DNA from 3 places in the Mesorhizobium sp. C432A genome. Region 1 is predicted to be linked to each of the others. Evidence: predicted binding sites of a transcription regulator. Region 1 holds the regulator's gene; each other region holds the start of a gene.
What was found. The regulator LexA, encoded in region 1, represses DNA repair genes until DNA is damaged. The targets are predictions, from matches to a motif close to TGTTCNNNNTGTGTTCNG.
Positions count from the first base shown of each region.

Region 1 (10,157 bases):
CGGATCGGCGGCATCCATTGCTTCGATTGTAGCGAGATCGGGTGTCGTGCTCATGATCCGGCGCCCCTCCATGGACAAACGCGCGCGGCGGAGCCTGCCGCCCAAACATGCCGGCGATCTTGAGTGGTCGCCCTTGAACTGTCAAACATTATATATAATTCACCCATTGAAAGGCTTTGATATATAATGATCCGCCCGAGCGTTTATGTCTGATGGATCACGATGCTGGATGACGAGCAGACCTCGAAGACGGAAGTGGCCTATCGCCTGCTCAGGCGCGATATTCTTGCGACCCGGCTGGCGCCTGCCGCGCCGTTGAAGCTGAGCACGCTGCGCAACACCTACGGCATCGGCTGGACGCCGTTGCGCGAGGCGCTGTCGCGGCTGGAGGCGGAACGGCTTGTGACCGCCATCAGCAACCGCGGGTTTGCGGTCGCTCCCGTCTCTCGGGCGGAGCTCGAGGATTTGGCACGTGCGCGGCTGGTGGTCGAACTGCCCCTGCTGGTGGAATCGATCGAGAAGGGCGACCGTGAGTGGGAAGACGCGGTCGTTGCCGCCCACTATCGTCTCTCACGGTGCGGGTCTGTTCTCGACGATCCATCGGATGATGCGGTCGACGCGTGGTACGAAAAACACGATGCCTTCCATGCGGCGCTGCTCAGTGCCGCGACATCCAGCTGGCTGCTGCGCTTCAATGCAACGATTTCCGACCAATTGCATCGCCATCACCGCTTTCTGGGTCTGGCCCCGACGCTGCGCGCCGCCGCCGGCCGCACGGACGGACACCGGAAGGCCGTGGCGGCCCTGCGCGACGCCGTGGCGATCGAACACCATACCGCCCTGATGGAAGCGGCCCTCGATCGCGACGTCGAACGTGCGAAAACTCTGATGACCGCTCACATCGGCTACACGCTGCGGGTCTATGCCCAGAGAGAACCCCGCGCGGATGCTGCGCAGCCCCGTCCGAAAAGGAAGCGGCGATCGTAGCCGACGACGCAGGGCACTTTGTCTTCGTTTCACCCCGTTGCTGGCAACTGGGCGCAGGCGGCGCTCGCAGCGCCGAACGTTACGCTGAACAAAACGTCAACACATTCATTAAACTTTAAAAGGTTGCGGAACACAACTGGAACAGATAGTGTTTGTTCTGGGTTTGTTTTTTCTGATTCTGGTTTCAGAACCCTTGGGGGCCGCGATGCTGACGCGCAAACAACATGAGCTTCTGATGTTCATCCATGAACGCCTGAAGGAGAGCGGAATCCCGCCGTCCTTCGACGAGATGAAGGAAGCGCTCGACCTCGCCTCCAAGTCCGGCATCCACCGCCTGATCACGGCGCTTGAGGAGCGCGGTTTCATTCGCCGGCTGCCGAACCGGGCGCGCGCGCTGGAAGTGCTGCGGCTGCCCGACTCGATCGCACCAGGCCTCAATGCGGCGAGGAAGTTTTCGCCGAGCGTCATTCAGGGCAGTCTTGGTCAAACCGGCCAAGGGCAAGGCGGCCAAGGACAAGGCGCGTTGGGCCAAGGCGGTCTCGGCCGCCAGATCAAGCCGGGCTCGCCGTCGCGTTCGATGTCGGCCGGCAATGACGATGCCGTTTCCGCGATTTCAATCCCGGTTATGGGACGCATCGCCGCCGGCGTGCCGATCGACGCCATCCAGCATCAGACCCATTCGATCTCGGTGCCGCCCGATATGATCATGGGCGGCGAACACTACGCGCTCGAGGTCAAGGGCGATTCGATGATCGAGGCCGGCATTTTCGATGGCGACACGGTCATCATCCGCAATGCCGACACAGCCAGCCCCGGCGAGATCGTGGTGGCGTTGGTCGACGATGAGGAAGCGACCCTGAAACGCTTCCGCCGCAAGGGCGCCTCGATCGCCCTGGAAGCCGCCAACCCGGCCTACGAGACCCGCATTTTTGGACCGGACAGGGTGAAGGTGCAGGGCAAGCTTGTCGGATTGATCCGGCGCTACTGAGCCGGCTTGGGTTTGTACTTTTCACGCTGGTTGTAAGGCGGCAGGCCGCGCGCTTCGCGGGAGAAGCGGCGTTGCTCGTGCCAGTGGCGATACGGCTTGTCGACGGCGAAGCGGATGGTTGGCGCTGCAGCTGCCGATTGCGGATCGAAGAAGACGGCGGCGCTGCCGTCGCGGGCCAGCTGTTTCTTCGTCACGACCAGCACCAGCGGGTCGCGGCACGGATTGTAGGCGGTGGCGTCATCGATGACGATCAGGCTCGCGAAGGCACAGGCCGGCCGCGCCGTCTTGCGGTCTTTCGCAAGCGCTACAATGGCTCCGGAAGGGTGCCGGGCGATACAGAGATCGCCGGTGCAATAGAAGGGCGAGCCGGGCGGCAGATCGAGCGGATCGAGATCGAACCGCGTATCTGTTGACTCGAAAATCTCAGGTGGGATAATGGTTTCGGCCCGCAGCGCCCGTTTCCAATTGTCCGTGGTGAATTCGTTGGAGCGTTCGCGGTTGAGGGCGAGTTCGCCGCCACCGATCGGCATGGCCACCAGATGCGCATCCTCGGATATGAGCACGTCGGGCGTAAGCACCTGCGGCACCGTCAACAGGCCGGCCAGCGCGAAAGGCACGGCCGCCAGCCTGAGCCAGGTGGTGGCCATGGTGGCGATGACGAGGGCGACCGTCACCAGCAGCACCGAGCGGATGGAAATCAACCCGACGGCATCGACCGGCGAGCGCTCGGAAATCCAGGCCGATATGGCGATCATCGCCGTCAGGCCTTTGCCCATCACATAGAGGAACGGTCCGTCGGCGCCGAACGGCATCGCCAGCGCGCTGAGCACGGCAAACGGCATGACGATCAACGATACAATCGGCATCACGGCCAGATTGGCGATCAGGCTGAGCGGCGACACACGCTGAAAATGCCAGATGGCGAACAGCAAGGTTGCACTGCCGGCGATGATCGAGGTCATGGCGAGGCCGCCCATGGCCAGCGCGAATTTTCGCGACAGGAAGCCGACGAAGGAGCGCTTTGCCGGTGGCGTTCTCACCTTGTCGGCGCGGTAATCGGCCCAGCCGGCATAGGCGCCGACAAGGGCGGCAGTGGCGGCAAACGACATCTGGAAGCTGGGACCGACCACCTCGTGCGGCGACACCAGGATGACGGCAATGGCGGAGATCGCCAGATTGCGCATGGTGAGTGCGGCGCGATCAAACAGCACGGCGACAAGCATGACCGCTAGCATGATGAAACTGCGCTCGGCAGCCACCACGATGCCTGAAATGACGAGATAGGCGGCGATGGAGACGAGTGCTGCCACTGCTGCATATTTCTTCACCGGCCGGCGCGAGGAGAAATCCGGAAACAGCGCAAAGGCGCCGCGCAGCAACGCCATGATGGTGCCGGCAACCAGCGCCATATGCAGGCCGGAGATGGAGATGATGTGATAGATGCCGGTGCGCCGCATCGCTTCGTTGACCTCGTCCGGGATGCCGGCGCGCACGCCGACAATCAGCGCCGCGGCAATCTCGCCTTCGGCGCCGCCGATCTTGCCCCTGATATGGTCGGCAATGTTTTCGCGCGCGCTCTCGATTGCCGAGGAGAGCCGCGCGGTCAGCGGCGGCGGTCCCTGCGTAGCAATGGTTTTCGGATTGCCGAGAAAGAAGCCGCTGCCGCCGATACCGGTGAAATAGCTGTCGAAGGAGAAATCGTAGCTCTCCGGCCGCACCGGACCGGTCGGCGGCAACAGCCTGGCATAGCCGGTGATCAGGGAGCCGGCGGTCATATCGGCGGGAACGGTCCGCGCCGAGAGCCTGACCCGCTCCGGGGCGTAGCGCAGCTTGGGGTAAGCGGTCGAAACCACGTCGAGCGTCAGCCTGATGCGCCCGCTCTCCATCTGTTCGAGACTGACGACGCGGCCGGTCAGCCGTGTCTGGATCTCGGAGCCGAGCATCTGCGTTCCGGCGCGCCAGGTCTCGACTTTGGCGGCGACGACGCCGAGCGCGCACAGCATCGCGGCCATGCAGAACAGATGCGTCCTCGGCCGCGATCGCGTGGCGACAGCGCAACATGTCGCCAGCACCACAATGGCGATTGGCTGCGCAAAGCCCGGCTCGCCGGCCAGCGAGAAGTAGACGATGACGCCGGCTGCCAGGAAAACCGGGACCAGCAGGAAGGCGACGCCCCGGTCGAGCTCCGTGTTGGCGGCCACGGCAAGGCTGCGGCGGAGCGCGGGCCATGACGGGCGGCGAAGCCGTCTGCGCAGTCGGGCGATAGATCCGGGCGCTGTGACTTGCGCCGGCAAGGCGTGACCGGGCAGCGCGGGCGCTATGCCGGGATGCGGCTCAGGCAGCGCGAGGGGCAGCGGCTCGGCATAGGGACTATCGGCAAACAGCGAGCGTTCGCTGACGCTTGCCTCGCCGCCTTCGCCTTCCTTCGTGCCCCGGCCACGTCCAGCCATCGGGTCTGCCCCTTGCGCCCCAGACCTCCTATGCTACATGAACGCGCAAAGTGCGAAAGTCCGTGCGGTCGCGTCCACCGCGCCGGAATTGACGATCACTCGCCAAGGACGCTCAATCCTCAATCATATCCCGGCCCTCCGCCCTCAGGCGAGCAAGCCCATCGTGCATTGCCTTCAATTGTTCCGGTGTATGACCCTGCCATTCAGCGAGCTCCCCCAGGATGAGCAACGGATCACGGGAGCGGTAGGATTTCGTCGGATTACCGGGAAATTTTTTATCGGTCAGGTTAGGGTCATCCATAAAAAACCCCGTCGGCTTTACGATGTAAATCCTTTGACGACCGTCACCCGTTGCAAGCTCTGCTCCCCAGATGGCGGCTTCCAGTGTCTGGGTGAAATAGATCCATGACAGTGGTTTACCTCTGAAATTGGAAGGGTGGCCGACGCTCAGCAGATCCCCGGGTTTCAAATCCGCCCGGGTACCATGGTAGAACGGATCACCCTCCGTATGGTCGGCGTTTCTGGTCATCGGTAGTCCTTCTTTCAATCATTCCTCCTTCGTGGCGAGGCCGGACCGCACACAGTTGCGGTGTTCACGATAATGATTGCAGAAAGGTCAATATGCGTGACCAAGCCAACGCTGTCACGGCGGCGTTGTGTCGGGCAGTGCCGCATCCGTGAAGAAATGTCCGCTCGTCAGAGGGGGCTACCACCGTCGCAGCGATGTTCCAGGCACTGTGACGGGCGCTGCAGCCGAATGAAACCCAGACATTGACGCTGCTGCCAAATGAGGTTGCGCGGAGGTGCGAACAGATTTTTGTGCTACAAGGCTCCACCGCCAGTTGACGCAAACGATAATTGCCGACGTGCCCCCGGCCTCATCCAGCCATCGGGTCTGCCCCTTGCGCCCCAGACCCCCTATGCTACATGAACGCGCAAAGCGCGAAAGTCCGCGCGATCACGCTCCGCTTTCCAAGGCTTCCCGAGAGTTCCATGTCCGACACGGTCGTCACCCGTTTTGCCCCCTCGCCCACCGGCTATCTGCATATCGGCGGCGCGCGCACGGCGCTGTTCAACTGGCTGTACGCCAAGCACACCGGCGGCACGATGGTGCTGCGCATCGAGGACACCGACCGCGAACGCTTCAACGAGGCGGCGACACAGGCCATTCTGGATGGGCTGACCTGGCTCGGCCTTTCCTGGGACGGTGAGGCCATATCGCAGTTCGAGCGCGCGCCGCGCCACCGTGAGGTGGCCGAGGAGCTGGTGCGCCTGGGCAAGGCCTATTACAGCTACGAGACGCCTGCCGAGCTCGAGGCGATGCGCGAGGCCGCACGCGCCAAGGGCCTGCCGCCGCGCTACAACGGCCAGTGGCGAGATCGTGCCCCCTCGGAGGCGCCTCCCGGCGTCAAGGGCGCCATCCGCATCAAGGCGCCGACCGAGGGCGAAACCGTGGTGCACGACCGTGTGCAGGGCGAGGTGCGCTTCCCCAACAAGGACCTCGACGATTTCATCATCCTGCGCTCGGACGGCAATCCGACCTACATGCATGCCGTCGTCGTCGACGACCATGACATGGGCGTCACCCACATCATCCGCGGCGACGACCATCTGACCAACGCCGCGCGCCAGACGGTGATCTACAACGCCATGGGCTGGGACGTCCCGTCGATGTCGCATATCCCGCTGATCCACGGCGCCGACGGCGCCAAGCTGTCGAAGCGGCACGGCGCACTCGGTGTCGAGGCTTATCGCGCCATGGGCTATCTGCCCGAGGCACTGCTCAACTATCTGGCAAGGCTCGGCTGGAGCCATGGCGACGACGAGATCATGTCGATCAAGGACATGATTTCGTGGTTCGACATCGGCGATGTCAACAAGGGTGCGGCGCGCTTCGACTTCGCCAAGCTCGAGTCAATCAACGGCGCGCATATGCGCAAGATGGCCGATACCGAGCTGTTCGACATTTTCGTCGCCACTCTGCCATACCTCGAAGGCGGATCTGCTATCGCCGCCCGTCTCGACGACGCCAGGAAGGCGCAGCTGCTGGCCGCCTTGCCTGGCCTGAAAGAGCGCGCCAAGACGCTGGTGGAACTGGCCGATGGCGCTGCCTTCCTGTTCGTCGAGCGGCCGCTGCCGATCGACGAGAAGGCGGCAGCACTGCTCAGTGCCGACGCGCGCGCGATCCTGCGCGGCGCACATGCCGCTTTGCAGACTGTTTCGGGCGATTGGTCGGCTGCCGCGGCTGAAGCCGCGGTGCGCAAGTTCGCAGCGGCCGGCGGCCACAAGCTCGGCGCCGTGGCCCAACCGCTCCGGGCGGCCCTTACCGGCCGCAGCACCTCGCCCGGCGTGTTCGACGTGCTTGCCGTGCTTGGCCGCGAGGAAAGCCTGGCGCGGATTGCGGATCAAATCGATTAGGAGCGAGCTGGCCCAAAAAGATTGGCATTGAAAGGCGGGTTTCGCAGTGCAACATTAGGCCTTGGCCCAATCTGGCACGCACTTCCTAAATGCGGTGGCGAGTTCGCGCATTCCGGTGATTTCGACGTGTCGTTTGCAGGAATTGCCTTGCCGGCATGAGGAAGATGAAGGAGTTTGAGAATGAGCGAAGCTGCGACGAGACTGGAAACCGGCAGCAAGACGACGCACCCGTCGACTGCCACGCTCGAACTGGCCGGCAAGACGCATGAATTCAAGGTGCGGAGCGGCTCGGTCGGGCCCGACGTCATCGACATCGGTGCGCTCTACAACACCACCGGCGCCTTCACCTACGATCCCGGCTTCACTTCGACGGCGAGCTGCGAGTCGGCGATAACCTTCATCGACGGCGATGCCGGCATCCTGCTTCACCGCGGCTATCCCATCGACCAGCTGGCCGAGCATGGCGACTTCCTCGAAGTCTGCTACCTCCTGCTCTACGGCGAACTGCCGACCAAGGCACAGAAGGACGATTTCGACTACCGGGTGACGCGCCACACCATGGTGCACGAGCAGATGTCGCGCTTCTTCACCGGCTTCCGCCGCGACGCGCATCCGATGGCTGTGATGTGCGGCGTGGTCGGCGCGCTGTCGGCCTTCTATCACGACTCCACCGACATTTCGGACCCGTATCAGCGCATGGTCGCCTCGATGCGGCTGATTGCCAAGATGCCGACGATTGCAGCCATGGCCTACAAATACCATATCGGCCAGCCCTTCATTTACCCGAAGAACGAGCTGAACTTCGCCGCCAACTTCCTGCATATGTGCTTTGCGGTGCCGTGCGAGGAATACAAGATCAATCCGGTGCTGGCGCGCGCCATGGAGCGCATCTTCATCCTGCACGCCGACCACGAACAGAACGCCTCGACCTCGACGGTGCGCCTTGCCGGCTCGTCGGGCGCCAATCCGTTCGCCTGCATTGCCGCCGGCATCGCCTGCCTGTGGGGCCCGGCGCATGGCGGCGCCAACGAAGCGGCGCTCAACATGCTGGGCGAGATCGGCCATGTCGACCACATCCCGGAATTCATCGCCCGCGCCAAGGACAAGAACGATCCGTTCCGGCTAATGGGCTTCGGCCATCGCGTCTACAAGAACTACGATCCTCGCGCGAAAATCATGCAGAAGACGGCGCATGAGGTGCTGGGCGAACTCGGCATCAAGGACGATCCGCTGCTCGACATCGCCATGGAGCTGGAAAAGATCGCGCTGACCGATTCCTACTTCATCGAGAAGAAGCTCTATCCGAACGTCGATTTCTATTCCGGCATCACGCTGAAGGCGCTGGGCTTCCCCACCACCATGTTCACCGTACTGTTCGCGGTCGCGCGCACCGTCGGCTGGATCGCGCAGTGGAAGGAAATGATCGAGGACCCGCACCAGAAGATCGGCCGCCCGCGCCAGCTCTATACCGGCGCCCCGGAACGCGACTACGTGCCGATTGCGAAAAGGTGAAAGAGAGTGAATGGTGAATGGTAAGTAGTGAATAGCAGGTAGTAATAGCAGGTAGTAAGTAGCAGCTTGATTATAGTCGAGAGCTCGTTAATCCTATTCACTATTCACTATTCACTATTCACTCGCTAAGCCCTATTCGCTCTCCCGATGTGGCGAAGAACGACATCGGCGGCGATGTCGCCGGAGGGCCTGTCGGTGGCCATGCGTCTGGCAACCTCGCCAAAGCCGTCCTTTTGCCAAGCGCGGTAGGCGGTGTCTGAGAACAGTGCCTCGAGCTGCCGCGCCAGATAGTGCGGCCGCACATACTGGTTGTAGCTTTCCGGCACGACCGGCCGGTCGGCAATAAGGTTGGGCAAAGCAGCGCTCCACACCGTGATCAGGCTCTGCGCCATCAGCATGATCGGATCGAACTTGTAGCAAGAGATCATCGGGACACCCGACATCGCCAGTTCCAGTGACACCGTTCCAGACGCGGTCAGCGCCGCATCGGCCTTGCCGAAGGCCTGCCACTTGCGCTCGGGATCGAGGATGACTTCCGGCTCCTGATCCCAGCGCGCCACCGATGTCTTGACCAGTTCGGCGACATGCGGCACCGTCGGCAGCAACAGCCGCAGCCGGTGGCCACGCGCGCGCAGCGCCGACACCGTCTCGCCGAACGGACCGATAAGCCGGCTCACCTCGCCGCGCCGCGACCCTGGCAGGACGAGCAGCGTCTTGACGTGATCGGCCGAGAGATCGCGTGGCTGGGCTTGCGCCCTGGCCGCGCCCTGCACGCCTGGATCATGCGTGAGGCGATGTCCGACGTAAGTGCCAGGCGGGCCGCCGAGACGGCTGAGCTCCTTTACCTCGAAAGGCAGGATGCACAGTATGTGGTCGACATAGGGCTTCATCGCGGCCGCCCTACCCGGCCGCCACGCCCAGACGCTCGGGCAGACATAATGGACGATCGGGATCGACGGATCGGCGGCGCGGATCTTTTTGGCGACGCGCAGCGAGAAATCGGGGCTGTCGATGGTGATCAGACAGTCGGGTTTTTCGGCGGCGACAGCACTTGCCGTCTGGCTGATCCGCCGCATCAGGCGCGGCAAGTCACGCAGGATGGCGCTGAGCCCCATCAGCGCGATCTCGGCGCCGTCGAACAGCGGCGCCAGTCCGAGCGCCTGCAGATGCCGCCCGCCAGTGCCGACGAGTTGCACCTCGCGCCCGGTCATGCGCTTCAGCGCCTGCACGATGTCGGCGCCGAGCAGGTCGCCGGATTCTTCGCCGGCGACGATGGCAATCTTCAGCGGCTTCTCAGCTGCCATGGACAGACTCCGCAGCCGGCAGGCCGAACACGAACAGGCCGAGCGCATTGGCGCGCGCGACAACGGCGGGGCCTTCGAGGATGAGCGAACGGCGGGCTTCGACGGCAATGCCGGCGAGCCCCGCGGCATGCGCCGCCTCGACGGTCTGGGGGCCAATAGATGGCAGATCGGCACGCAATTCCTGGCCAGGTTTGGCGCATTTGACCAGGACACCGCGCGTCTTGCCGGCCAGCCTGCCATGGCCGCGCAACTGCTGCGTCCGCTCGAGCAGTCCGTGGGTGCCCTCGACGCCTTCCAGGGCAACAGTGCGGCCACCGATGGCAATTGCCGCCTGACCAATGTCGAGCGCGCCGATGGCCTTTGCCGCCGCGTGTGCCGCCTCGATATCGCGCCAGTCGGACTTTCGCGGCACTGCTTTGGTCAGCGGCCCTTCGGCCGCGACGAGCCGGGGCACGACTTCATGCGCACCGACAACCTTGACGCCCCGTGCCTCCAGGC
Region 1 is NZ_CP100470.1:4,020,068-4,030,224, reverse strand. It holds gene kynU (kynureninase) at 1-54, opposite strand, end outside; gene NLY33_RS19525 (GntR family transcriptional regulator) at 223-987, shown strand; gene lexA (transcriptional repressor LexA) at 1,193-1,975, shown strand; gene NLY33_RS19515 (ComEC/Rec2 family competence protein) at 1,969-4,425, opposite strand; gene arr (NAD(+)--rifampin ADP-ribosyltransferase) at 4,538-4,954, opposite strand; gene gltX (glutamate--tRNA ligase) at 5,419-6,843, shown strand; gene gltA (citrate synthase) at 7,024-8,355, shown strand; gene lpxB (lipid-A-disaccharide synthase) at 8,481-9,659, opposite strand; gene NLY33_RS19490 (LpxI family protein) at 9,649-10,157, opposite strand, start outside.

Region 2 (10,157 bases), 1.6 Mb from region 1:
TTGTACGCAGGCCGCCCCGGCCCAGTTGGCGAGCGCAGCCGTGCCAGGATCTTCTCGAAGCGATACCACTTCACCAGCGACGACAGCCGGTCCAGTCGTCCGCTCCGACCAAGACCCTGCGGCAGCAGAGCCTCTACAAAACTGAACTGACCGCTCGGCTTTGTCGCAAAAATCCCCGTTTCAAAAACAGGGAATCACATCCACCCAATTTTGCAACAGTGCCTCAAGGGGGGAGATCGGATGTCGTCTCTGCTTTCGCCAATGGCCGACGTTGCAGGACTAACGCAACGGCAAAGCTGTTGATCTCCCCCCTTGCGGGGGAGATGTCCGGCAGGACAGAGGGGGTGTGAAGGATCGCGGCGCTCGGGGTCTTCAGAGGAGCCACGACCAGGCCGTGTCTTCTTGTCCCCTACCCGACGATGGCAAACGCTTCGCGCATCTTGCCCGACGCGGTCTTGACTGGTTTCTGGCCGATCCACTGCACGTGCCGGCCAAGCGTGGCGGCGGCCGATTCGGTATTGCCCTGTCGCAGCGCGCTCAGGATCGCGCGATGATCCTGGTCGGTGCGGATTTCCCATTCCGAGCGCCATGCGGCGAACAGGAAGCGGGCGCTTGCGGCGTGCAAATCGTCGATGGTGGCGATGAGCCGCGGCATGCCGCAGGGCGCCAGGATCAGCCGGTGGAAGGTGCGGTTGGCCTCCTCCCAAGAGCGGACATCGCGGGATTTGTCGCCGGCCTTTGTGGCTTCTTCGGCAAGATTGAGAATGGAAGCCGTCAGATGCGGCGCGGCATGGCGCAGCGCCAGCACTTCGAGGGCTGCGCGCATTTCGGCGACTTCCCTGACTTCGCCGAGGTCGAAGGCGGCGACGCGTACGCCCCGCCTGGGCTCACTGGCCGCCAGCCCTTGCGCCTCCAGGCGCCGAAAGGCCTCGCGCACCGGGACATGGCTGGTCTGGAATTCCTCGGCGATGTGATCCTGCCGCAGCCGGGCGCCGGGTTCGATCGCACCCGATATGATGCGATCCGCCAGCACCTTGCTGATGCGCACGGCGATGGTGTCGTCTGCGGTCTTTGCCATGTTTTATAGATAATTTGCGCCGCAACCGATTGTCGAGCGGTGATTGCCCGATTTTGCGTGCAATCTTGCTTTGGCGCCAGGCGCGGGTCAGTTCACCCGGCTGATGCAGAAGTCGATGACGTCGATCAGCGCCGATTTCTGCGGCGTCGCTTCCAGCGGCGCCAGCGCGTCGCGGGCGATCTCGCCGAAATGGCGGGCGCGGCCGATGGTGTCGGCAATGGCGCCATGGCGGGTCATCAGGCCGATCGCCTTTTCCAGGCCGGCATCGTCGGTGACATTGTCCTCGATGGCGCGCTTCCAGAAGGTGCGCTCGGCCTTGGTGCCGCGCCGGTAGGCGAGGATGACCGGCAGCGTAACCTTGCCTTCGCGGAAATCGTCGCCGACATTCTTGCCCAGCTCCTGGCTGGAGCCGCCATAATCCAGCGCATCGTCGATGAGCTGGAAGGCAAGGCCGAGATTCATGCCGTAGGAGCGCAATGCGGCGCGATCGTTGCGCGTCGCCGATGCGATGACCGGACCGACCTCGGCGGCAGCCGAGAACAGCGCCGCGGTCTTGGCCTTGATGACGGCGAAATGCTCGTCCTCGGTGGTATCCAGGTTCTTGGCTGCCGCCAGCTGCATCACCTCGCCCTCGGCGATGATCGAGGCGGCGCTGGACAGGATATCGAGCGCTTCCAGCGAACCGACATCGACCATCATGCGAAAAGCCTGGCCGAGCAGGAAATCGCCGACCAGCACGCTCGCCTGGTTGCCCCAGATCATGCGGGCAGTCTTTTTGCCGCGCCGCATGCCGCTCTCGTCGACCACGTCGTCATGGAGCAGCGTGGCGGTGTGCATGAACTCGACCGCGGTGGCGAGCTTGACGTGGCCCTCGCCGGAATAGCCGAACATCTGGGCCGCGGCGAGCGTCAGCATCGGCCGCAGCCTCTTGCCGCCCGACGAGATCAGATGGTTGGCGACTTCCGGGATCATCTCGACGTCGGAGCCGGCCTTGGACAGGATCAGTTTGTTGACGCGCCCCATATCGGCTGCTGTCAGGTCGATGAGATCCTTGATGGAGGCGGGTTCCCGCTTCCCGTTTTCGATGTTGAGAACGACACCCACCAACAAACACTCCCGTCTTTGATCACGCGTGCGACGGCACCCTGGTCCCGCCTGGGACTCTAGGGCGGCACATACGGGCACGGCAAGAGGCGAATTGGCGCGGCTGCGGTGACGGCGTGTCAACCTTAGCGACCGCATGCCGTTGCCCGGAAACCGCTCCACACTTTTCGGCGCCATGCTCCGGCGTTTACATCAACGCTGCAACCTGCGAACTTCGTCCGATGATAGAACTCGTGCGCACCAACGATGCCGTGATCATCTCCTTCGTCGAATCGCTGATGCGCGATGCCGGGATCGCCTGCTTCGTCGCCGACCAGAACATGAGCATTCTCGAAGGGTCGATCGGTCTTTTGCAGAAGCGCGTGATGGTCGATGCCGACCAGGCCGATCAGGCGCGGCGCATCTTGAAAGACGCCGGCATCGAGCACGAAATCCGCCAGACATAATGGCTGAAGCGAGCGCGCTTACCAGCGATACGCCGGCCCATACGGTCGATGCCTTCCATCGCGGCCGCTTCTGGCTGGTCCAGCCCAGGACAGGGCATCGCGCCGGGATGGATGCCATGATGCTGGCGGCAGCAGTTTCATCCGGTTTTTCTGGACGCCTCGCCGATTTCGGCGCCGGCGCCGGTGCGGCGGGTCTCGCCGTGCTGTCGCGCTGCCCAGAGGCGCAGGTCGTGCTCGTCGAACGGTCGGCCGAGATGGCAGGCTTCGCCACAACCACGCTCGCCCATCCCGGCAATGCGCATCTCGGCAATCGCGCCTCGGTGCTGACCGCCGACGTCACGCTGTCAGGCCGGGCGCGGACGCAAGCCGGCCTCGCCGACAATTCCTTCGATTTCGTCATCATGAACCCGCCCTTCAACGCGGCGCAAGACCGCGCCACGCCAGATCCGCTGCGGCGGCAGGCGCATGTCATGGACGACGGGCTGTTCGAAAGCTGGATCCGGAGTGCGGCTGCCGTCGCCAAGCCGCGCGGGGGCCTGGCCGTCATTGCGCGGCCGGAACAGCTTGGCGACCTCCTCGATGCGCTGTCGGGCCGCTTCGGCGACGCCGAGATGCTGGCGGTGCATCCGCGCCCGGAAGCAGCCGCAATCCGCATTGTCGTCAGGGCAGCGCTCGGCGCGCGCGGCAAGCTGTCGATCCGCCCGCCTTTGATGCTGCATGGGCAAACGGGCGACGGCCCGTCGGAACGAACCGAGATGATCAACAACGGACTGGCGTCGCTGTTCGGCGATTGATTTGGGCCCGTCAGTGTCGTTGCCGCAAAACCGGCACACAGTTGGCTGAGATGGATTGCAGCATTGCCGTTGACCGGCAAATCCCTACATGCGTTGAAGCCATTTGGAGACAGCCACCTCGTGAAACGCCTTTTCAACCGCCTGCTGCCGAAATCCTGGCGATCCAGCGTCGTCACCATTCCCGTCATCAGGCTGCATGGCACCATCATGGCCGGCGGCGGCCCGTTCCGGCCGAGCCTGTCCTTGGCGTCCACCGCCGCCCTCATCGAAAAGGCGTTCCTGTTCGATGCGCCCGCCGTCGCCATTTCAATCAATTCGCCTGGCGGCTCGCCGGTGCAGTCGCGGCTGATCTTCAAGCGCATCCGCGACCTCGCGGTCGAGAAGAACAAGAAGGTGCTGGTCTTCGTCGAGGATGTGGCGGCCTCGGGCGGCTACATGATCGCGGTCGCCGGCGACGAGATCTTTGCCGATCCGTCCTCCATCGTCGGCTCGATTGGTGTCGTCTCGGCCTCGTTTGGCTTTCCCGAGCTGATGAAGAAGATCGGTGTCGAGCGCCGTGTCCACACCGCCGGCCAGAACAAGGCGGTGCTCGACCCGTTCAAGCCGGAGAAGAGGGAAGACGTCGAGCGCCTGAAGGCGCTGCAGCTGGAAGTGCACGAGACCTTCATCGATCTGGTCAGGGAACGCCGTGGCACCAAGCTGAAGGACGATCCGGACCTGTTCACTGGCCTGTTCTGGACCGGCAAGAAAGGGCTGGAGCTTGGCCTCGTCGATGCGTTGAGCGACATGCGCACGGTATTGAAAACCCGCTTCGGCGCGAAAACCCAGCTCAGGCTGGTCACCGCGCCGCGTGGCCTGTTTGGCCGCATCGGCCTGTTCGGCTCGAACTTTTCAGCGCCCGATATCGCCGCCGCCGCCGCCAGCGGCGTGATCGATGCGGCGGAAGAGCGCGCATTGTGGGCGCGCTTCGGGCTTTGAAAAAGCGGGGAAAGCGTCTAGCATAAGCGCTTGACAGTCTGCCTTGCCGTCTTGCGAGGGAGGAGCTTTGAAATGCCACAGATCATTTTCTTCGCAGTTGTCGGCGCAGCCGCTTATTTCGGCTACCGCACCTTCGTCCGCGAGGCCGAACGTGTGACCGCCAAGGTGCGGCGCACCGAAAAGCAGGCAGCCAACGGCACCAACGGCACGCTGGTCCAGGATCCCAAGACCGGCGAATACCGCCTGGCCAAGGACTGAGCATCATCCCGTCAGCAGCCGACAGTTTGGATGCCGCAGCCCGGACGTGGCTTGCGCCCGCCAAGATAAATCTGGCGCTGCACGTCACCGGCAGGCGCGCCGACGGGTATCATCTGCTCGAGAGCCTGATCGTTTTCACCCGCTTCGGCGACAGGGTCGAGATCGAGCCTGCCGACGCCGACCGGTTCTCCGTATCGGGCCGTTACGCGACTTCCGTGCCGATCGACGACAGCAATCTGGTGGTGAAGGCGCGCGAGGCGCTGCGCAGGCAGGCCGGCCAGCAGAGCACGCCGCCGGTTGCCATCCGGCTGGAAAAGAACCTGCCGATCGCATCCGGCGTCGGCGGCGGCTCAAGCGACGCGGCGGCGGTATTGCAGGGTCTTGTCCGGACCTGGGGGCTCGACATCGGCGAGGCCGAACTGAGCCGGATCGGTCTCACGCTCGGCGCCGACGTGCCGATGTGTCTTGCGGCAAAACCGCTGGTTGCGCGTGGCGTCGGCGACGAGCTGTCGCTGGTGCCGGATTTTCCGGCGCTCGCTTTGGTGCTGGTCAATCCCGGCGTCGCCGTCTCGACGCCTGATGTGTTCAACGCACTTGAGAAACGCGACAATGAGGGATTGCCGCCGCTGCCGCGTGCATTTGACTTCCACAGTGTCCGCAACTGGCTGGAGATCACCCGCAACGATCTCGAACCGGCGGCGCAGGCGATCCAGCCGCCCATCGGCCGAGCGCTTTCCCTGCTGAACAGGGCCGGATCTGGATTCTCGCGCATGTCGGGCTCCGGCGCGACATGCTTCGGACTGTTCGAGACCGGCAATGTCGCCAAGCGCGCCGCCGCCGAGATCCGCAGCCGCGAACCGGAGTGGTTTGTCGCCGCGACACGAAGCATCGCTTCAGAGGGGGCCGATGACCAAAATTGACGAAAGCCGCCCCTTCATCCCGGTGCGCATCGCGGTGCTGACGGTGTCCGATACGCGCAGCCTTGCCGACGACAAATCAGGGCGGACGCTGGCCGATCGCATCGTCGAGGCCGGCCATGTCCTGGCCGCGCGCGACATCGTCACCGACGACCGGGAGAAAATCCGCGACAAGGTGCTGGGCTGGTCGCGCGACGAAGACATCGATGTCGTCATCACCACCGGCGGCACCGGTTTTACCGGCCGCGACGTGACGCCGGAGGCGCTGGAGCCGATCTTCGAGAAGCGCATGGATGGCTTTTCCGAAGTGTTCCACCGCATTTCCTACGACAAGATCGGCACCTCGACAGTGCAGAGCCGAGCGACGGGCGGCGTCGTCAACGCCACCTTCGTCTTCGTGCTGCCGGGCTCGCCCGGCGCCTGCAAGGACGCCTGGGACGGCATCCTGAAGCCGCAGCTCGATTACCGCCACATGCCCTGCAACTTCGTCGAGATCATGCCGCGCCTGGACGAGCATTTGCGGCGCGGCAAGGCCGCCTCGTAAACCAAGGCAAAGCGCTGCCTTGTCAGGCAGAATGGCGGTTGCGCCTGCGAAAGGATCATTTCCTGAAGGCCGCCAGGCGGGTAATCTGCCACTAGGTCCTTGAGGCGAAAAGATGCCATGACTGCGCACCGCGGCGGCTGCCATTGCGGCAACATCCACCTGACCTTCGAAACCGGAATTGAGCCGTCCGAGATGGAGATCCGCGCCTGCCAATGCGCCTTCTGCGTCCGGCATGGCTCACGCGCCGCCGCCGATCCGCAGGGGCGATTGATCGTCGCGGTCGAGGACGAGGCCCGGCTGCACCGATACCGGTTCGGATTGCGCACCGCCGATTATCTCATCTGCCGGGACTGCGGCGTCTATGTCGCTGCTGTGACCACCGACGGCGAACCGAGAGCGATCGTCATCGTCAATGCGCTGGATGACCGGCCGCGGTTCAACCGCGAGCCGGTCCCAATGGACTATGATGCCGAGAACAAAGAGGGTCGCATTGCCCGGCGGCAAGCGCGCTGGATGCCGGTCGAGATCCGCTCCGGCCTCAGCGGATGACCGGTTCGCCGTGGAAGCGGCGGCGCGAGGGCGGCGAGACGCCGAAGCCGACCTCCATCATCAGCCGTGGCGTGGTGGACGGCACGGTGCCCATGTGGAAGCCGAACGGGTCCTCGACGAAGCCGAGGCCGGCCTCGCCGGTCAGCGTGACCGGGCTGTCGTCGCCATAGACCTTGAGCACGTCTTGCGCCGGATGGCCGACCAGCAGCGTCAACTGGTGCTTGAGGCTGCGCCTGTTGTGGCTGCCTTTGACATAGACATGCGGGCCGGTGCCGGCATCGCAGGGCTTGAGATAGAAGAAGAATTTCAGCATCCGCCAGTCGTCGAGATCGAAATGATATTTGCCGAGCGAGGCAAGGTTCTTGTCGGCGTCGGAAGCCTCGCCGGTCGGGAAACTCCACCACACACGCGTGGTGATCAGCTTTGCCTGCCCGCCCAGATAGTGCTGGGCGATGTCGAACAGCAGCGGGTCGTTCTGGATGGCGAGTGCCGCCTTGCAGCCGAGGATGCGCTCGAAATAGTGGCCGCTGAGCAAAGAGCGACCGAACCGCTTCTCGGCTTCTGCGTGTTCTCCGGGCATGAATTCGAGCCGGCGGTCGAAATTGCCGAAGCACGGCGTGCTCTGAGCAAAGCTGGCGATCTCTTCGTGGATTGCCTGCGGAAGGACCAGTCCGGAGAACAGGCCATCGGTGCGCAGCGCCGCGACGATCGACTTGAGGTCGACGCCCCTGAACATCGTCGCTCCGGCACTCTGCGCGGGGCGCGCGGCTTTGGCGCCAAGCCAGTGCAGCTTGCGCGCCGGCATGGTGCGGGCAAGCACGAACATCGGCAGCCATGCGGGATTTTCGCGCAGGTCGGACAGATAGGTCGGGATACGCACCGCAATGCGGCGGAGCAGGCTGCCGTTGCGGGCAATGGCTTCCAGACTGGGGGCGCCGGATTTGTCAGGGGACGAAAGGTTCATCGGGGTCCTCAGATATGAACGGCAGCAACGACGACGCGGCGCTTGCTTACCGCTCCGGCACTACCCAAACCCCGATATCCCGCATCAACGGAATGCTAATCCCGCGTCAGCTTTTGTGCAATGCACAATAGCTTTTTGCGGCGAAAAAGAGGGATGGTGCTGCGACCGTGCCAATGCGGATGAGACGCCGACGCTGCCCCTCATCCGCCCTTCGGGCACCCTTCTCCCTGGGAACGGGAAAAGGGAGAAACATCACTTCTTCGGCGCCAGCCAGATTTCGGCGTCGAGCCGCCTGGTGGCGAGACCGCGCGCAAGGGCTTCGGCGCTGTGCGCGTTCTTCGACAGGGCAGCGGCCTGGCGCTTGCTGATGACCAGCCCTTCGGCCAGCGCCCGGTTGCCCGAAAACACCCGTGACAGGAACGGCGTGCGGCTGCCGCGCGCACGGGAAAAGCGCGCCGGCATGGTTTGCCGCGCCGTGTGAGCGACAACGTCGTCGATCCAGCCCTCCGCCAGCCTTGCGCCGGGTTCCAGAAACAGCAGCCAGTCACCCTTCGCCTGCCTGATTCCCGCGGCAATGCCGCCGGCCACGAAGTGGCAGCCGGCATGATCGGCAACCCGATGCGTCTGGTCGGTCGAGCCGGTGTCGCAGACGATGACATCGCGCACCACGCCCTCGACCGCGCCGCCGATCAACGAGGCGAGCGTGCGGGCAAGGCCTTCTTCGTCATCCCGGGTTTCGATGAGAACGCTGAGCATTTTTAGCCGAATAGCGGAAAGCCCGGCGCAGCGCCAGTTTTGCATGGCCCAACGAAAAAGTTCTTGCTTTGTTCTCATCAGCGAAATAGGATTATTTTCATGAACAAAGCGATTCGACAGCCAGCCGACAGTCCTTGGGAAAGGGCCAAAATGGAACATATCGTGCGTGCGGACATTGCTGCTTTCGGAGCAGGGCGAGCCGAGATGGCCAATGCGATGATCGAACAGAGCGGCATGCGCGTCCGTCCGGATCGCAACCGCGGCCGTTCCGCGGGCATCAACCCGTCCGGCCGGTTCGAGCCGGTCAGCCGGCATGTGTTCGACGACGGCTGGAATTCGCTGGAGGAATTGCCGCCGTTCAAGACCGAAGTGCAGGTCGAGAAGCCGCGCACCATCATCACCCGCAACGAATCGCCCGACATTTCCTTCGACCGCTCGATCAACCCCTATCGCGGCTGCGAGCATGGCTGCGTCTATTGTTTCGCCCGGCCGACGCATTCCTTCATGGGCCTGTCGCCGGGGCTGGATTTCGAAGCGAAGCTGTTTGCCAAGCCGGATGCGGCGCGGCTGCTCGACAAGGAACTGTCGAAGGATGGCTATCAGCCGCGCACCATCGCGATCGGCACCAACACCGATCCCTACCAGCCGATCGAGAAACAATACCGGATTATGCGCGAGATCCTCGAAGTGCTGGAGGCGCGCGGCCATCCGGTCGGCATCGTCACCAAATCCCATCTGGTGACGCGCGACATCGACGTCTTGTCGCGCATGGCCGAACGGGGCTTGGCCAAGGTGGCGCTGTCGGTGACGACGATGGACCGCATGCTGGCGCGCACCATGGAGCCGCGCGCGTCGACGCCGACCAAGCGGCTTGAGGCAATCCGGCAGCTTTCCGATGCCGGCATCCCGGCCTCTGTCATGGTGGCGCCGATCATTCCCGGCCTGACCGACCAGGAGATGGAGCGCATCCTCGATTCGGCACGCGCCGCAGGCGCCCGCGAGGCCGGCTATGTCATCCTGCGCCTGCCGCTCGAGGTGGCGCCGATCTTCAAGGACTGGCTGCTGCGCCATTATCCCGACCGCTACCGGCACGTGATGTCGCTGATCCGTTCGATGCGCGACGGCAAGGACTATGATTCGGAATGGGGCAAGCGGATGAAAGGCGCCGGCCCCTATGCCTGGCAGATCGGCCGGCGCTTCGAGATCACGGCCAAGCGGCTCGGCCTCAACGCCGAGCGGCGCACGCTCCGAACCGACCAGTTTGTCGCCGCCGCCAAGGCGACCGAGCAGCTGATGCTGCTCTGAGAGTAGCGCTTGCCCTGCCCTCGTGGCTGTCAGGCGACCCAAGAATCCCGTCCGGCCTGTCCCCCGGCCTGCAGACGGTGCCCTCCCGGTCTTGCCCCACTCGACCCTGGAGGGACTTGCGGAGAATCGGAGCCGATGCGAACCTCGCCGCAACATGGCTCGCGCACGTTCCGATTCTCCGCTTCTTTTCGAAATCGTCGAAAAGCCCGATTTCTCCTTCGAGACGAAGGCGATGGCCGAAGGCCTGTGGCCGGTGGCAGGCATGGATGAGGCCGGCCGCGGTCCGCTGGCCGGGCCGGTGGTGGCGGCGGCCGTGATCCTCGATCCCGCCAACATTCCCGACGGGCTCGACGATTCCAAACGGCTCAACCATTTGCAGCGCGAGGCGCTGTTCCTGAAAATCCTGGGGTCAGCGCTCGGCGTGTCGATGGCCTCGGTCAGTGCCGAAGGCATTGACGGCAGCA
Region 2 is NZ_CP100470.1:5,647,995-5,658,151, forward strand. It holds gene NLY33_RS27785 (IS5 family transposase) at 1-173, opposite strand, end outside; gene NLY33_RS27790 (GntR family transcriptional regulator) at 410-1,078, opposite strand; gene NLY33_RS27795 (polyprenyl synthetase family protein) at 1,166-2,182, opposite strand; gene NLY33_RS27800 (putative signal transducing protein) at 2,404-2,628, shown strand; gene NLY33_RS27805 (tRNA1(Val) (adenine(37)-N6)-methyltransferase) at 2,628-3,422, shown strand; gene NLY33_RS27810 (S49 family peptidase) at 3,543-4,400, shown strand; gene NLY33_RS27815 (membrane protein) at 4,473-4,658, shown strand; gene NLY33_RS27820 (4-(cytidine 5'-diphospho)-2-C-methyl-D-erythritol kinase) at 4,685-5,578, shown strand; gene moaB (molybdenum cofactor biosynthesis protein B) at 5,565-6,119, shown strand; gene NLY33_RS27830 (GFA family protein) at 6,237-6,668, shown strand; gene NLY33_RS27835 (hypothetical protein) at 6,658-7,632, opposite strand; gene NLY33_RS27840 (glycosyltransferase) at 7,885-8,388, opposite strand; gene NLY33_RS27845 (PA0069 family radical SAM protein) at 8,539-9,693, shown strand; gene rnhB (ribonuclease HII) at 9,848-10,157, shown strand, end outside.
Region 2: NLY33_RS27845 (PA0069 family radical SAM protein) is a predicted target of LexA. The motif match lies at 8,447-8,464, and genes of this name have one in related genera.

Region 3 (10,157 bases), 220 kb from region 1:
CCCTTCTCCCCTTGTGGGGTCCGAAGGACGGGCGAGGCAAGTGACTCGCCCCGGGCGATGGCCGAGCGAAGCTCGGTCGGATGAGGGGTGCGTGACGAAGTGAGGCGGTGCCTCAAGAGAGCTTGTAATGGACCAGAAGATCGAAACCACCCCATACGACGTCGAGGCGATCCGCCGCGACTTCCCGATCCTGTCGCGCGAAGTCTACGGCAAACCGCTGGTCTATCTCGACAATGGCGCCTCGGCTCAGAAGCCGCAGGTGGTGCTGGATACGATCCAGCACGCCTATTCCCAGGAATACGCCAACGTCCATCGCGGCCTGCATTTCCTGTCCAATGCCGCGACCGACGCGTACGAAAAGGCGCGTGAGACGGTGCGCCGCTTCCTCAACGCGCCGAGCACCGACAACATCATCTTCACGTCGAACACGACAGCCGCGATCAACACGGTTGCTTACGGCTATGGCATGCCCAACATCGGCGAGGGCGACGAGATCGTGCTGTCGATCATGGAGCATCACTCCAACATCGTGCCGTGGCATTTCATCCGCGAGCGGCAGGGCGCCAAGCTGGTGTGGGTGCCGGTCGACGATCTCGGTGTCTTCCACATCGAGGACTTCGAAAAGCGCCTGACCGACAAGACCAAGCTCGTCGCCATCACCCAGATGTCGAATGCGCTGGGCACGGTGACGCCGATCAAGGAAATCGTGCGCATCGCCCATGCACGCGGCATTCCGGTGCTGGTCGACGGCAGCCAGAGCGCCGTGCACATGCCGATCGACGTCCAGGACCTCGACTGCGATTTCTTCGTCTTCACCGGTCACAAGGTTTACGGGCCGTCCGGCATCGGCGTGCTTTACGGCAAGAAGGATATTCTCTCGGCCATGCGCCCTTTCATGGGCGGCGGCGAGATGATCGAGGAAGTGGCGGAAGACGTCGTCACCTACAACGAGCCGCCGCACCGCTTCGAGGCCGGCACGCCGCCGATCGTCCAGGCGATCGGGCTGGGCGCAGCATTGGAATACATGGAAAAGATCGGCCGCGAGCGCATCGCCGCGCACGAGGCCGACCTCAAGACCTACGCGCACGAGCGGCTGCGCGCCATCAACTCGCTGCGCATCTTCGGCGACGCGCCGGACAAGGGCGCCATCATTTCCTTCGAGTTGCAGGGCATTCATGCCCATGACGTGTCGATGGTGATAGACAGGCAAGGTGTTGCCGTCCGCGCGGGCACCCATTGCGCCCAGCCGCTGTTGAAACGCTTTGGCGTAACCTCCACATGCAGGGCATCGTTCGGCATGTATAATACCAGGGCCGAAGTCGACGCTTTGGCCGATGCGCTGGAAAAAGCGCGCAAGTTCTTCGGGTGACAGGTTCTTTGGATGACGACCATGGATGATGCGAGCCACACCACCGCGCCGGAAGCAGCCATCAATCCGCTGGTTTCCGCCTCGGCCATTCCCGCCGACGAACTGGCGCGGCTGACCGACGACATCGTCTCGGCGCTGAAGACGGTCTATGACCCGGAAATACCGGCCGACATCTATGAGCTCGGCCTCATCTACAAGATCGACATCGAGGACAACCGCGCGGTCAAGATCGACATGACGCTGACCGCGCCCGGCTGTCCGGTGGCCGGCGAAATGCCCGGCTGGGTGGAAAACGCCGTCGGCGCCGTCGAAGGCGTCTCCGGCGTCGAGGTCAACATGACCTTCGACCCGCCCTGGTCGCCCGACCGCATGTCGGAAGAGGCGCAGGTGGCGGTGGGCTGGTACTAGGTTGACTGAGGTTGGTGCACTTGCACCAGTGGTAAAACTTCACCATTTTAGGTGAGGAATCATTCGGCAGGCCTTGAACCTGCATGGAATGGAAGAGGAAAAAGAATGGGACGCTTCGCCGTCATCACGATGACCGAAAAGGCAGCCGACCGGGTGCGCGAGATCGTCGCTACGCGCGACAATGCGCATGGCATTCGCCTCGGCATCAAGAAGGGCGGCTGCGCCGGCATGGAATACACGGTCGACCTGGTGACCGAGCCCAACACCAAGGACGACCATATCGAGCGCGACGGCGCGCATGTCTATGTCGCGCCCGAGGCTGCGCTTTTCCTGTTCGGCACCGAGATGGATTTCGAGCAGACGACGCTGCGCACCGGCTTCACCTTCCACAACCCGAACCAGAGTTCGGCCTGCGGCTGCGGCGAATCCGTCGAACTCAAGCCCGCCGACCTGAAGGCGCTGGCTGAGGCGCGCGCTTCCGCCTGATCTTCCTTCTCCCCGTTCACGGGGAGGTGAGGAATGGTCCGCGCAGCGGGCGAAAAGCCAATTGGTTGGCTTTTCGAATGACGAACGGCCCGAAGGGCCGGGTGAGGGGCAGCGCTAACCATCGGAAGTCGCGCTCCGAGCCCTCACTTCACCCACATCTTCGTCCGCTTGTGCCAGTCGGCGATCGATTCCTCGGGATAGACGTCGAACGCCTTGTCCTTTTTGCCGATCACCGGCTCGACCCAACTCGCCTTGTATTTCAACATCAGATGCACCTTCTCCGGCGGCTTCGGCAGCTCGCTGTCGATTGCCGAGGCGAAGGGGTGGACCAGGTCCGGCCATGTCGGATCGTAGAGCCAGAGCGCCGAACCGCACTTCTTGCAGAAATTGCGCTCGCCCGTCGAAATCTCACACTTTGGATGCTCGTCGTCCGCGATCTCTGCCTGGTAGACGCCGAGATTGCGCTTGCCCTTGATTTTCAGCGTCTTGTAATCGGCGCCGAGATTGATGGCGAAGCCGCCGCCGCCCTGCTGCTTGCGGCAGATCGAGCAGTAGCACAGCATGAACGGCACCGGCGTGTTGCTCTCCACCTCGAAATGGACGGCATCGCAGCGGCAGGATCCCTTGAGCAGCAGCGGCATGACAAAACTCCGACGGATGGCTCTCAACTTGCCAGCATGGTTTTTGGTTGCAGCCATGGCAAGCCCGGTGACATGATTGCGGCATGGACAATGAACGCATCGAAGAACTGTTCGAAGGCCTCGGCCCGGTCAGTATCCGAAAACTGTTCGGCGGCAAGGGTATCTATTTCGACGGCGTCATCGTCGCCATCGTGCTGCGCGGCGAATTGCTGCTCAAGGCTGACGAGCAAAGCGCGCCCGACTTCGAAGCCGCCGGCTGCAAGCAATGGACCTATACCGGCACCCGCCACGGCAAGCTGGTTGCGATGCCGTACTGGAGCATTCCCGACGACGCGTTTGATGATCCTGACGAGATGAGGGTGTGGGCGCGCCGGGCTTATGAGGCGGGACGAAGGGCGGGGAAGTGAACCGGGACCGCCGCGTTTCTTCCCACCCCCCTCTGTCCTGCCGGACATCTCCCCCGCAAGGGGGGAGATCAGTTGTCACATTGGCCTTCGCCAATCACCAACGTTGAAAATGGGAGCCTGCGGCTAAGCTGTTAATCTCCCTCCTTGCGGGGGAGATGGCCGGCAGGCCAGAGGGGGTGCTGTCCCGCCGACGTAGGCGATCCTACAGCGCCTTCGCAATCCTCGCCGCCAACCGCGCATTGTTCTCGACCAGCGCGATGTTGGTCTTCAAGCTCCGGCCGCCGGTCAGTTCGAGGATTTTGCCCAACAGGAACGGCGTCACCGCCTTACCGGTCACATTCTGCACTTCCGCCGCCTTCTGCACGGCCTCGATATAGCCGGCCATCTCGTCGGCCGGGATTTCATCGTCCTGCGGCACCGGGTTGGCGATCAGCATGCCGCCGACCAGGCCAAGTGCCGCCCTGGTCTTGTAGAAATGCGCGATCTCTTCCGGTCTGTGCAGGGTCAGCGGCGCGCGGAACGGCGAATGCCGCGACCAGAAGGCCGGCATCGTCTCGCAGCCATGGCCAATCACCGGCACGCCGCGCGTCTCCAGCACTTCCAGGGTCTTTTCGATGTCGAGGATCGCCTTGGCGCCGGCCGAGACGACGATGACCGGGGTGCGCGCCAACTCGTCGAGATCGGCCGAGATGTCGAAGCTTTTTTCCGCGCCCTTGTGGACGCCGCCAATGCCGCCGGTGGCGAACACCTTTATCCCGACCATGTCGGCCGCGATCATGGTGGCGGCGACCGTGGTGCCGCCGGTGCGGCCTTGCGCCACCGCAAAGCCGAGATCGGCGCGCGACAGCTTCATGGCGTCGCCGGTCATCGCCAGCGACTCGCGCTCGCCGTCGGAAAGCCCGATCTTGATGCGGCCGGCGACCACGGCGATCGTCGCCGGCACCGCGCCATTGTCCAGGATTATCTTTTCGACATTGGCGGCCATGGCGCCATTGTCGGGGTAAGGCATGCCATGGGTGATGATGGTGCTTTCCAGCGCCACGACGGGGCGGCCAGCGGCGAGCGCCTCGGCCACGGGCGCGTGGAGGTCGATGAAGGGGCGGGCGCTTTGCGGTGTCATGATGGTCTCCGATCCGGAGATCCGCGCGTCCGCTTGGACGTCGCGCTCCGGCAATGGCAATTGGCCGCCCTCATGCCATTTCCTGCGCGTCGGGCACAAGAGCCAGTGCCTCGGTGAAGGTCGCAATCGTGAAGGCCGGAACCGCGTCGGCGCTTTCAATGGCCAGCGTGGCGGCGGCAACGCCCTCGCGCAATGCCTGGCGCAGGGGCAGGCCGCGCAGCAGGGCAGCGATGGTGGCGCCGGCCAGCGCGTCGCCGGCGCCGGTGACGTCGGCGACTTTTCTCGGCGCCGGCGGCAGGATAGAGAAGGCGCCGGCTTCGTCGAATCCCAGCACCGGGCCGTCGCCCGCCGTCACCACGCCACTGGTGAGGCCGCTGCAGCGCAGTCCGTCGACGGTCTCGCGCTCGGTGGCATTGGCATCGACGCCGGCCAGCACCATGGCCTCGCGCCGGTTCATGAAGACCTGCGCGAGTTCCTTCAGCACCGGTATCAGCCGCACCACCTTGGCCGGCGAAATGGCGATGGCGAACACCGGCTTGCCGGCGGCGAGCCCCACCAGCCGCTCCAGCGCCGTTGATGGCAGATTGGCGTCGCAGAGCACCGCATCGGCCTCGGCGACCACCTCGCGCACCTTGGAGCGGCGGATCTGCTTGGGGAACGCCAAATCGTAGAGCGCCATATCGGCAAAGCCGGTGATCAGCTCGCCGTCGCGATCGATCAGCGCCGTGTAGCTCGGCGTCGTGCGGTCGAGGAAAACCGCCGACAGGTCGGCAATGCCGGAGTCGGCGATGGCGCGCGCAACCGTCTCGGCCGAGGCATCGCCGCCGCGCACCGACAAAAGCGAGGCCGAGACGCCGCGCCGCACCAGGCTGCGCAGCGCGTTGAAGACGCCGCCGCCGACATCCTCGCGCATCGTGCCGGGGTTGGACGCCGCGGGCACGTACGTGCCCGACACCTGGCCGCGGCGATCGATATGGGCGCCGCCCACCGCCAGTATCTTTGCTGATTTCACCATGCCGGCGATATGACCTTTGTTATTCGAGCCGCACAAGCGCTACGCTGTGCGGCGGAGCTTCGCAGGCAAGCCGGCGATTCGGCCGATCGAAACAGCCGGCGCGTCTGGCCCAATGGTGGATACATCCGGAAACGAAACCATGAGACAAAAAAAGAACAAATCCGGATAAAGGTTGCTTTTCAGATATTTGACCCCTCTTGCCAAACGAGAACAAAAGTAGTACAAAATGGGCAGGGATTACGGATTGTCCGGCCTTCATTGACGACCAAGGGGTGATGTATCATGGCTCAGAATTCTTTGCGGCTTGTAGAGGACAAAGCGGTGGACAAATCAAAGGCTCTGGACGCGGCGCTGTCGCAAATCGAGCGCGCCTTCGGCAAGGGCTCGATCATGCGGCTTGGCGCCAACGAGCAGGTCGTCGAGATCGAAACCGTGCCGACCGGATCGCTGGGCCTCGACATCGCGCTTGGCGTCGGCGGCCTGCCGCGCGGCCGCATCGTCGAGATCTACGGGCCGGAAAGCTCGGGCAAGACGACACTGGCGCTGCACACAGTTGCCGAAGCCCAGAAGAAAGGCGGTATCTGCGCCTTCGTCGATGCCGAGCACGCACTCGATCCGGTCTATGCCCGCAAGCTCGGCGTCGATCTGGAAAACCTCTTGATCTCGCAGCCGGACACCGGCGAGCAGGCGCTGGAAATATGCGACACGCTGGTGCGTTCAGGCGCCATCGACGTGCTGGTCGTCGATTCGGTGGCGGCGCTGACGCCGCGCGCCGAAATCGAAGGCGAGATGGGCGATTCGCTGCCCGGTCTCCAGGCGCGTCTGATGAGCCAGGCGCTGCGCAAGCTGACCGCCTCGATCTCGCGCTCCAACACCATGGTCATCTTCATCAACCAGATCCGCATGAAGATCGGCGTGATGTTCGGTTCGCCCGAGACCACGACCGGCGGCAACGCGCTGAAATTCTACGCTTCGGTGCGCCTCGACATCCGCCGCATCGGCTCGGTCAAGGACCGCGACGAGGTCGTCGGCAACCAGACCCGCGTCAAGGTGGTCAAGAACAAGCTGGCGCCGCCCTTCAAGGTGGTCGAGTTCGACATCATGTATGGCGAGGGCGTCTCCAAGACCGGCGAACTGGTCGATCTCGGCGTCAAGGCCGGCGTGGTCGAGAAGTCCGGCGCCTGGTTCTCCTACAATTCGCAGCGTCTCGGCCAAGGTCGCGAAAACGCCAAACTGTTCCTGCGCGACAATCCCGACACGGCGCGTGAGATCGAACTTGCGCTGCGGCAGAATGCCGGGCTGATCGCCGAGAAATTTCTTGAAAATGGCGGCCCCGAGCGCGGCGAAAGCGACGACGGCTTCGAGGAAGAATCCGGCGCCATGTAGGGCACGGCCAGAGTTCGGCCATAAAAATCCAGTCTATTATCCGATGCTTAAGTAACCGAGTTCTTTAGTATTGCGTTTCAAACCGCCGGCCTTCGCGCCGGCGGTTTTCGTTTTTGGGCAGCGTGAAGCCGGCTTGGCAGTTGCCGGGATGGCCCAATTCCGTGTTTCTGGACAGGGTGGGGCGTGCCCGCTAAAAGGCCAAGTCGATCTTCTAAAAAGCAGAGACCAGTGTCCGCCGGCCGTGCCGGCGGTTTTCGCGAAAAGGCAGCAGTCATGAGTGGCGTGAACGAGATCCGGTCGACATTCCTCGACTATTTCCGCAAGGAGGGCCACGAGGTCGTGGCCTCGAGCCCGCTGGTGCCGCGCAACGACCCGACGCTGATGTTCACCAATGCCGGCATGGTGCAGTTCAAGAACGTCTTTACCGGCCTGGAGAAGCGGTCCTATTCGCGCGCCACCACCGCGCAGAAAAGCGTCCGCGCCGGCGGCAAGCACAACGACCTCGACAATGTCGGCTACACCGCGCGCCACCTGACTTTTTTCGAAATGCTCGGCAATTTCTCCTTCGGCGACTATTTCAAGGAGCGCGCCATCGAACTGGCCTGGAACCTGATTACCAAGGAGTTCGGGCTGAACAAGGACAAGCTGCTGGTCACCGTCTATCACACCGATGACGAGGCGGCCGGCTTCTGGAAGAAGATCGCCGGTTTCTCCGACGACCGCATCATCCGCATCCCGACCTCCGACAATTTCTGGGCGATGGGCGACACCGGACCGTGCGGGCCGTGCTCGGAAATCTTCATCGACCGTGGCGAGCACATCTGGGGCGGCCCTCCCGGCAGCCCGGAGGAGGACGGCGACCGCTTCCTTGAATTCTGGAACCTGGTGTTCATGCAATATGAGCAGGTCACCAAGGATGAGCGCATCGACCTGCCGCGGCCGTCGATCGACACCGGCATGGGCCTGGAGCGCATGGCCTCCATCCTGCAAGGGGTGGAGAGCGTCTTCGAGACCGACCTGTTCCGTCATCTGATCGATGCGGCCTCGTCAGCGCTCGGGCAGGGCCCGGACAAGGAGACGGTCGCCTCCTTCCGCGTCATTGCCGATCATCTGCGCTCGTCCTCCTTCCTGGTTGCCGACGGCGTGCTGCCGTCGAACGAAGGCCGCGGCTATGTGCTGCGCCGCATCATGCGCCGCGCCATGCGCCATGCGCAGTTGCTCGGCGCCAAGGAGCCGTTGATGTGGAAACTGGTGCCGGCGCTGGTGCGCGAGATGGGCCAGGCCTATCCCGAACTGCTGCGCGGCGAACAGTTGATCACGGAAACGCTGAAGCTCGAGGAGACACGCTTCCGCAAGACGCTGGTGCGCGGCCTCGGCCTGCTCTCGGAGGCGACGGATACGCTGCACGCCGGCGACATGCTGGACGGCGAGACGGCGTTCAAGCTCTATGACACGTACGGCTTCCCGCTCGATCTGACGCAGGACGCACTGCGCCAGCGCAACATCTCGGTCGACCTTGCCGGATTCACCCATGCGATGGAGCAGCAGAAGGCCGAAGCGCGCAAGCATTGGGCTGGCTCCGGCGACGCGGCCACCGAGACCATCTGGTTTTCTATACGCGAGAAGGCCGGCGCCACCGAATTCCTCGGCTACGAGACCGAACAGGCGGAAGGCCTCATCCAGGCGCTGGTCAAGGACGGCAAGACCGTCGATAGCGCCGGCAAGGGCGACGTGGTGGCGGTGGTCGTCAACCAGACGCCGTTCTATGGCGAGTCGGGCGGCCAGATGGGCGACACCGGCATCATCTCCGGCGAAGGTTTCTCGATCGAGGTTTCCGACACGCAGAAAAAGGCCGACGGCCTGTTCGTGCATCTGGGCAAGGTGACGAACGGCACGGTCAAGCCAGGTGCAGCCGTCGAGCTGAAAGTTGACCATGCGCGCCGCACCCGGCTGCGTGCCAACCATTCGGCAACGCATCTGATCCATGAGGCGCTGCGCGAGGTGCTGGGCACCCATGTCGCGCAGAAAGGTTCGCTGGTCGCGCCCGAGCGCCTGCGCTTCGACATCTCGCACAACAAGCCGATCTCGGCCGAAGATCTCGAAGAGGTCGAGCGCATGGCCAACGAAATCGTCGTCCAGAACAGCCCGGTGACGACGCGGCTGATGTCGGTCGACGACGCCATCGCCGAAGGCGCCATGGCGCTGTTCGGCGAAAAATACGGCGACGAGGTGCGTGTCGTCTCGATGGGCACCGGCGTGCATGGCGCCAAGGCCAATAGACCCTATTCCGTAGAACTTTGTGGCGGCACCCATGTCCGGGCGACCGGCGATATCGGCCTGGTGCGTGTCGTCTCCGACAGCGCGGTCGCCGCCGGCGTGCGCCGCATCGAGGCGCTGACCGGCGAAGCCGCACGAAAATATCTCGACGAGCAGGACAGACGCCTGAAGGCAACTGCGGCCGTGCTGAAGATCTCGCCGGCCGACGTGCCGGCGCGTGTCGAGGCGCTGCTCGAGGAACGCAAGAAGCTCGAGAAGGAACTGAGCGAAGCCCGCAAGAAACTGGCGCTGGGCGGTGGTGCTGCGGCCGATGCTCCGGCCACCACCGAAACCGTCGCCGGTATCGGCTTCCTCGGCAAAGCGGTTTCCGGCGTGTCGCCGAAGGATTTGAAGCCGCTGGCCGATGCCGGCAAGACTTCGCTCGGCTCAGGCGTCGTCGTCTTCGTCGGTGCGGGCGAAGACAACAAGGCAAGCGTCGTGGTCGCAGTGACGGACGATCTCGTCGGCCGCTTCAGCGCTGTCGATCTTGTGCGCGTTGCCTCGGCCGCATTGGGCGGGCAGGGCGGTGGCGGACGGCCCGACATGGCGCAAGCCGGCGGCCCGGACGCCTCGAAGGCCAATGATGCGATCGCCGCGGTGAGGGCGGCGCTGGAGGCAGCCTGAAAGCCACCCTATGCCTTATCTGGTTTTGTGTGCGGCTTTCCGGCCTTCGCCGCCGTGCTTGCCATTCTGTGGCTGATAGTGGCAAGCCGGCAATCAGCTCTTAGACGGTCCGTCTAGCTAGTTCTTTTCGCCGCCTTCAGGGCGCGCGTCATTCTGCTGGAATCGCCCCAGGTGGACAGCCAGATCAGCACGTCCGTGGCGATCGAAATCAGCGACCGTAAAAAGTTCAGCGCCGGGCCGGGCGATTTCAGCTGCTCTTCGGCGTGATGGAGATGGGCGAGCTCTTCCTCGCGGATCGCCAGGATGATGCCGTGCAAGTCGTGGTCGCGATTGGCGAGGAAAAACAGCTGATCGTCCAGATGGCGATGCACCGCCGCTTCAACCG
Region 3 is NZ_CP100470.1:3,801,299-3,811,455, forward strand. It holds gene NLY33_RS18340 (cysteine desulfurase) at 128-1,369, shown strand; gene NLY33_RS18345 (SUF system Fe-S cluster assembly protein) at 1,391-1,777, shown strand; gene sufA (Fe-S cluster assembly scaffold SufA) at 1,883-2,263, shown strand; gene NLY33_RS18355 (GFA family protein) at 2,407-2,904, opposite strand; gene NLY33_RS18360 (TfoX/Sxy family protein) at 2,988-3,311, shown strand; gene NLY33_RS18365 (pseudouridine-5'-phosphate glycosidase) at 3,514-4,431, opposite strand; gene NLY33_RS18370 (carbohydrate kinase family protein) at 4,502-5,446, opposite strand; gene recA (recombinase RecA) at 5,729-6,832, shown strand; gene alaS (alanine--tRNA ligase) at 7,106-9,772, shown strand; gene NLY33_RS29670 (demethoxyubiquinone hydroxylase family protein) at 9,886-10,157, opposite strand, start outside; gene NLY33_RS29675 (demethoxyubiquinone hydroxylase family protein) at 10,151-10,157, opposite strand, start outside.
Region 3: recA (recombinase RecA) is a predicted target of LexA. The motif match lies at 5,653-5,670, and genes of this name have one in related genera.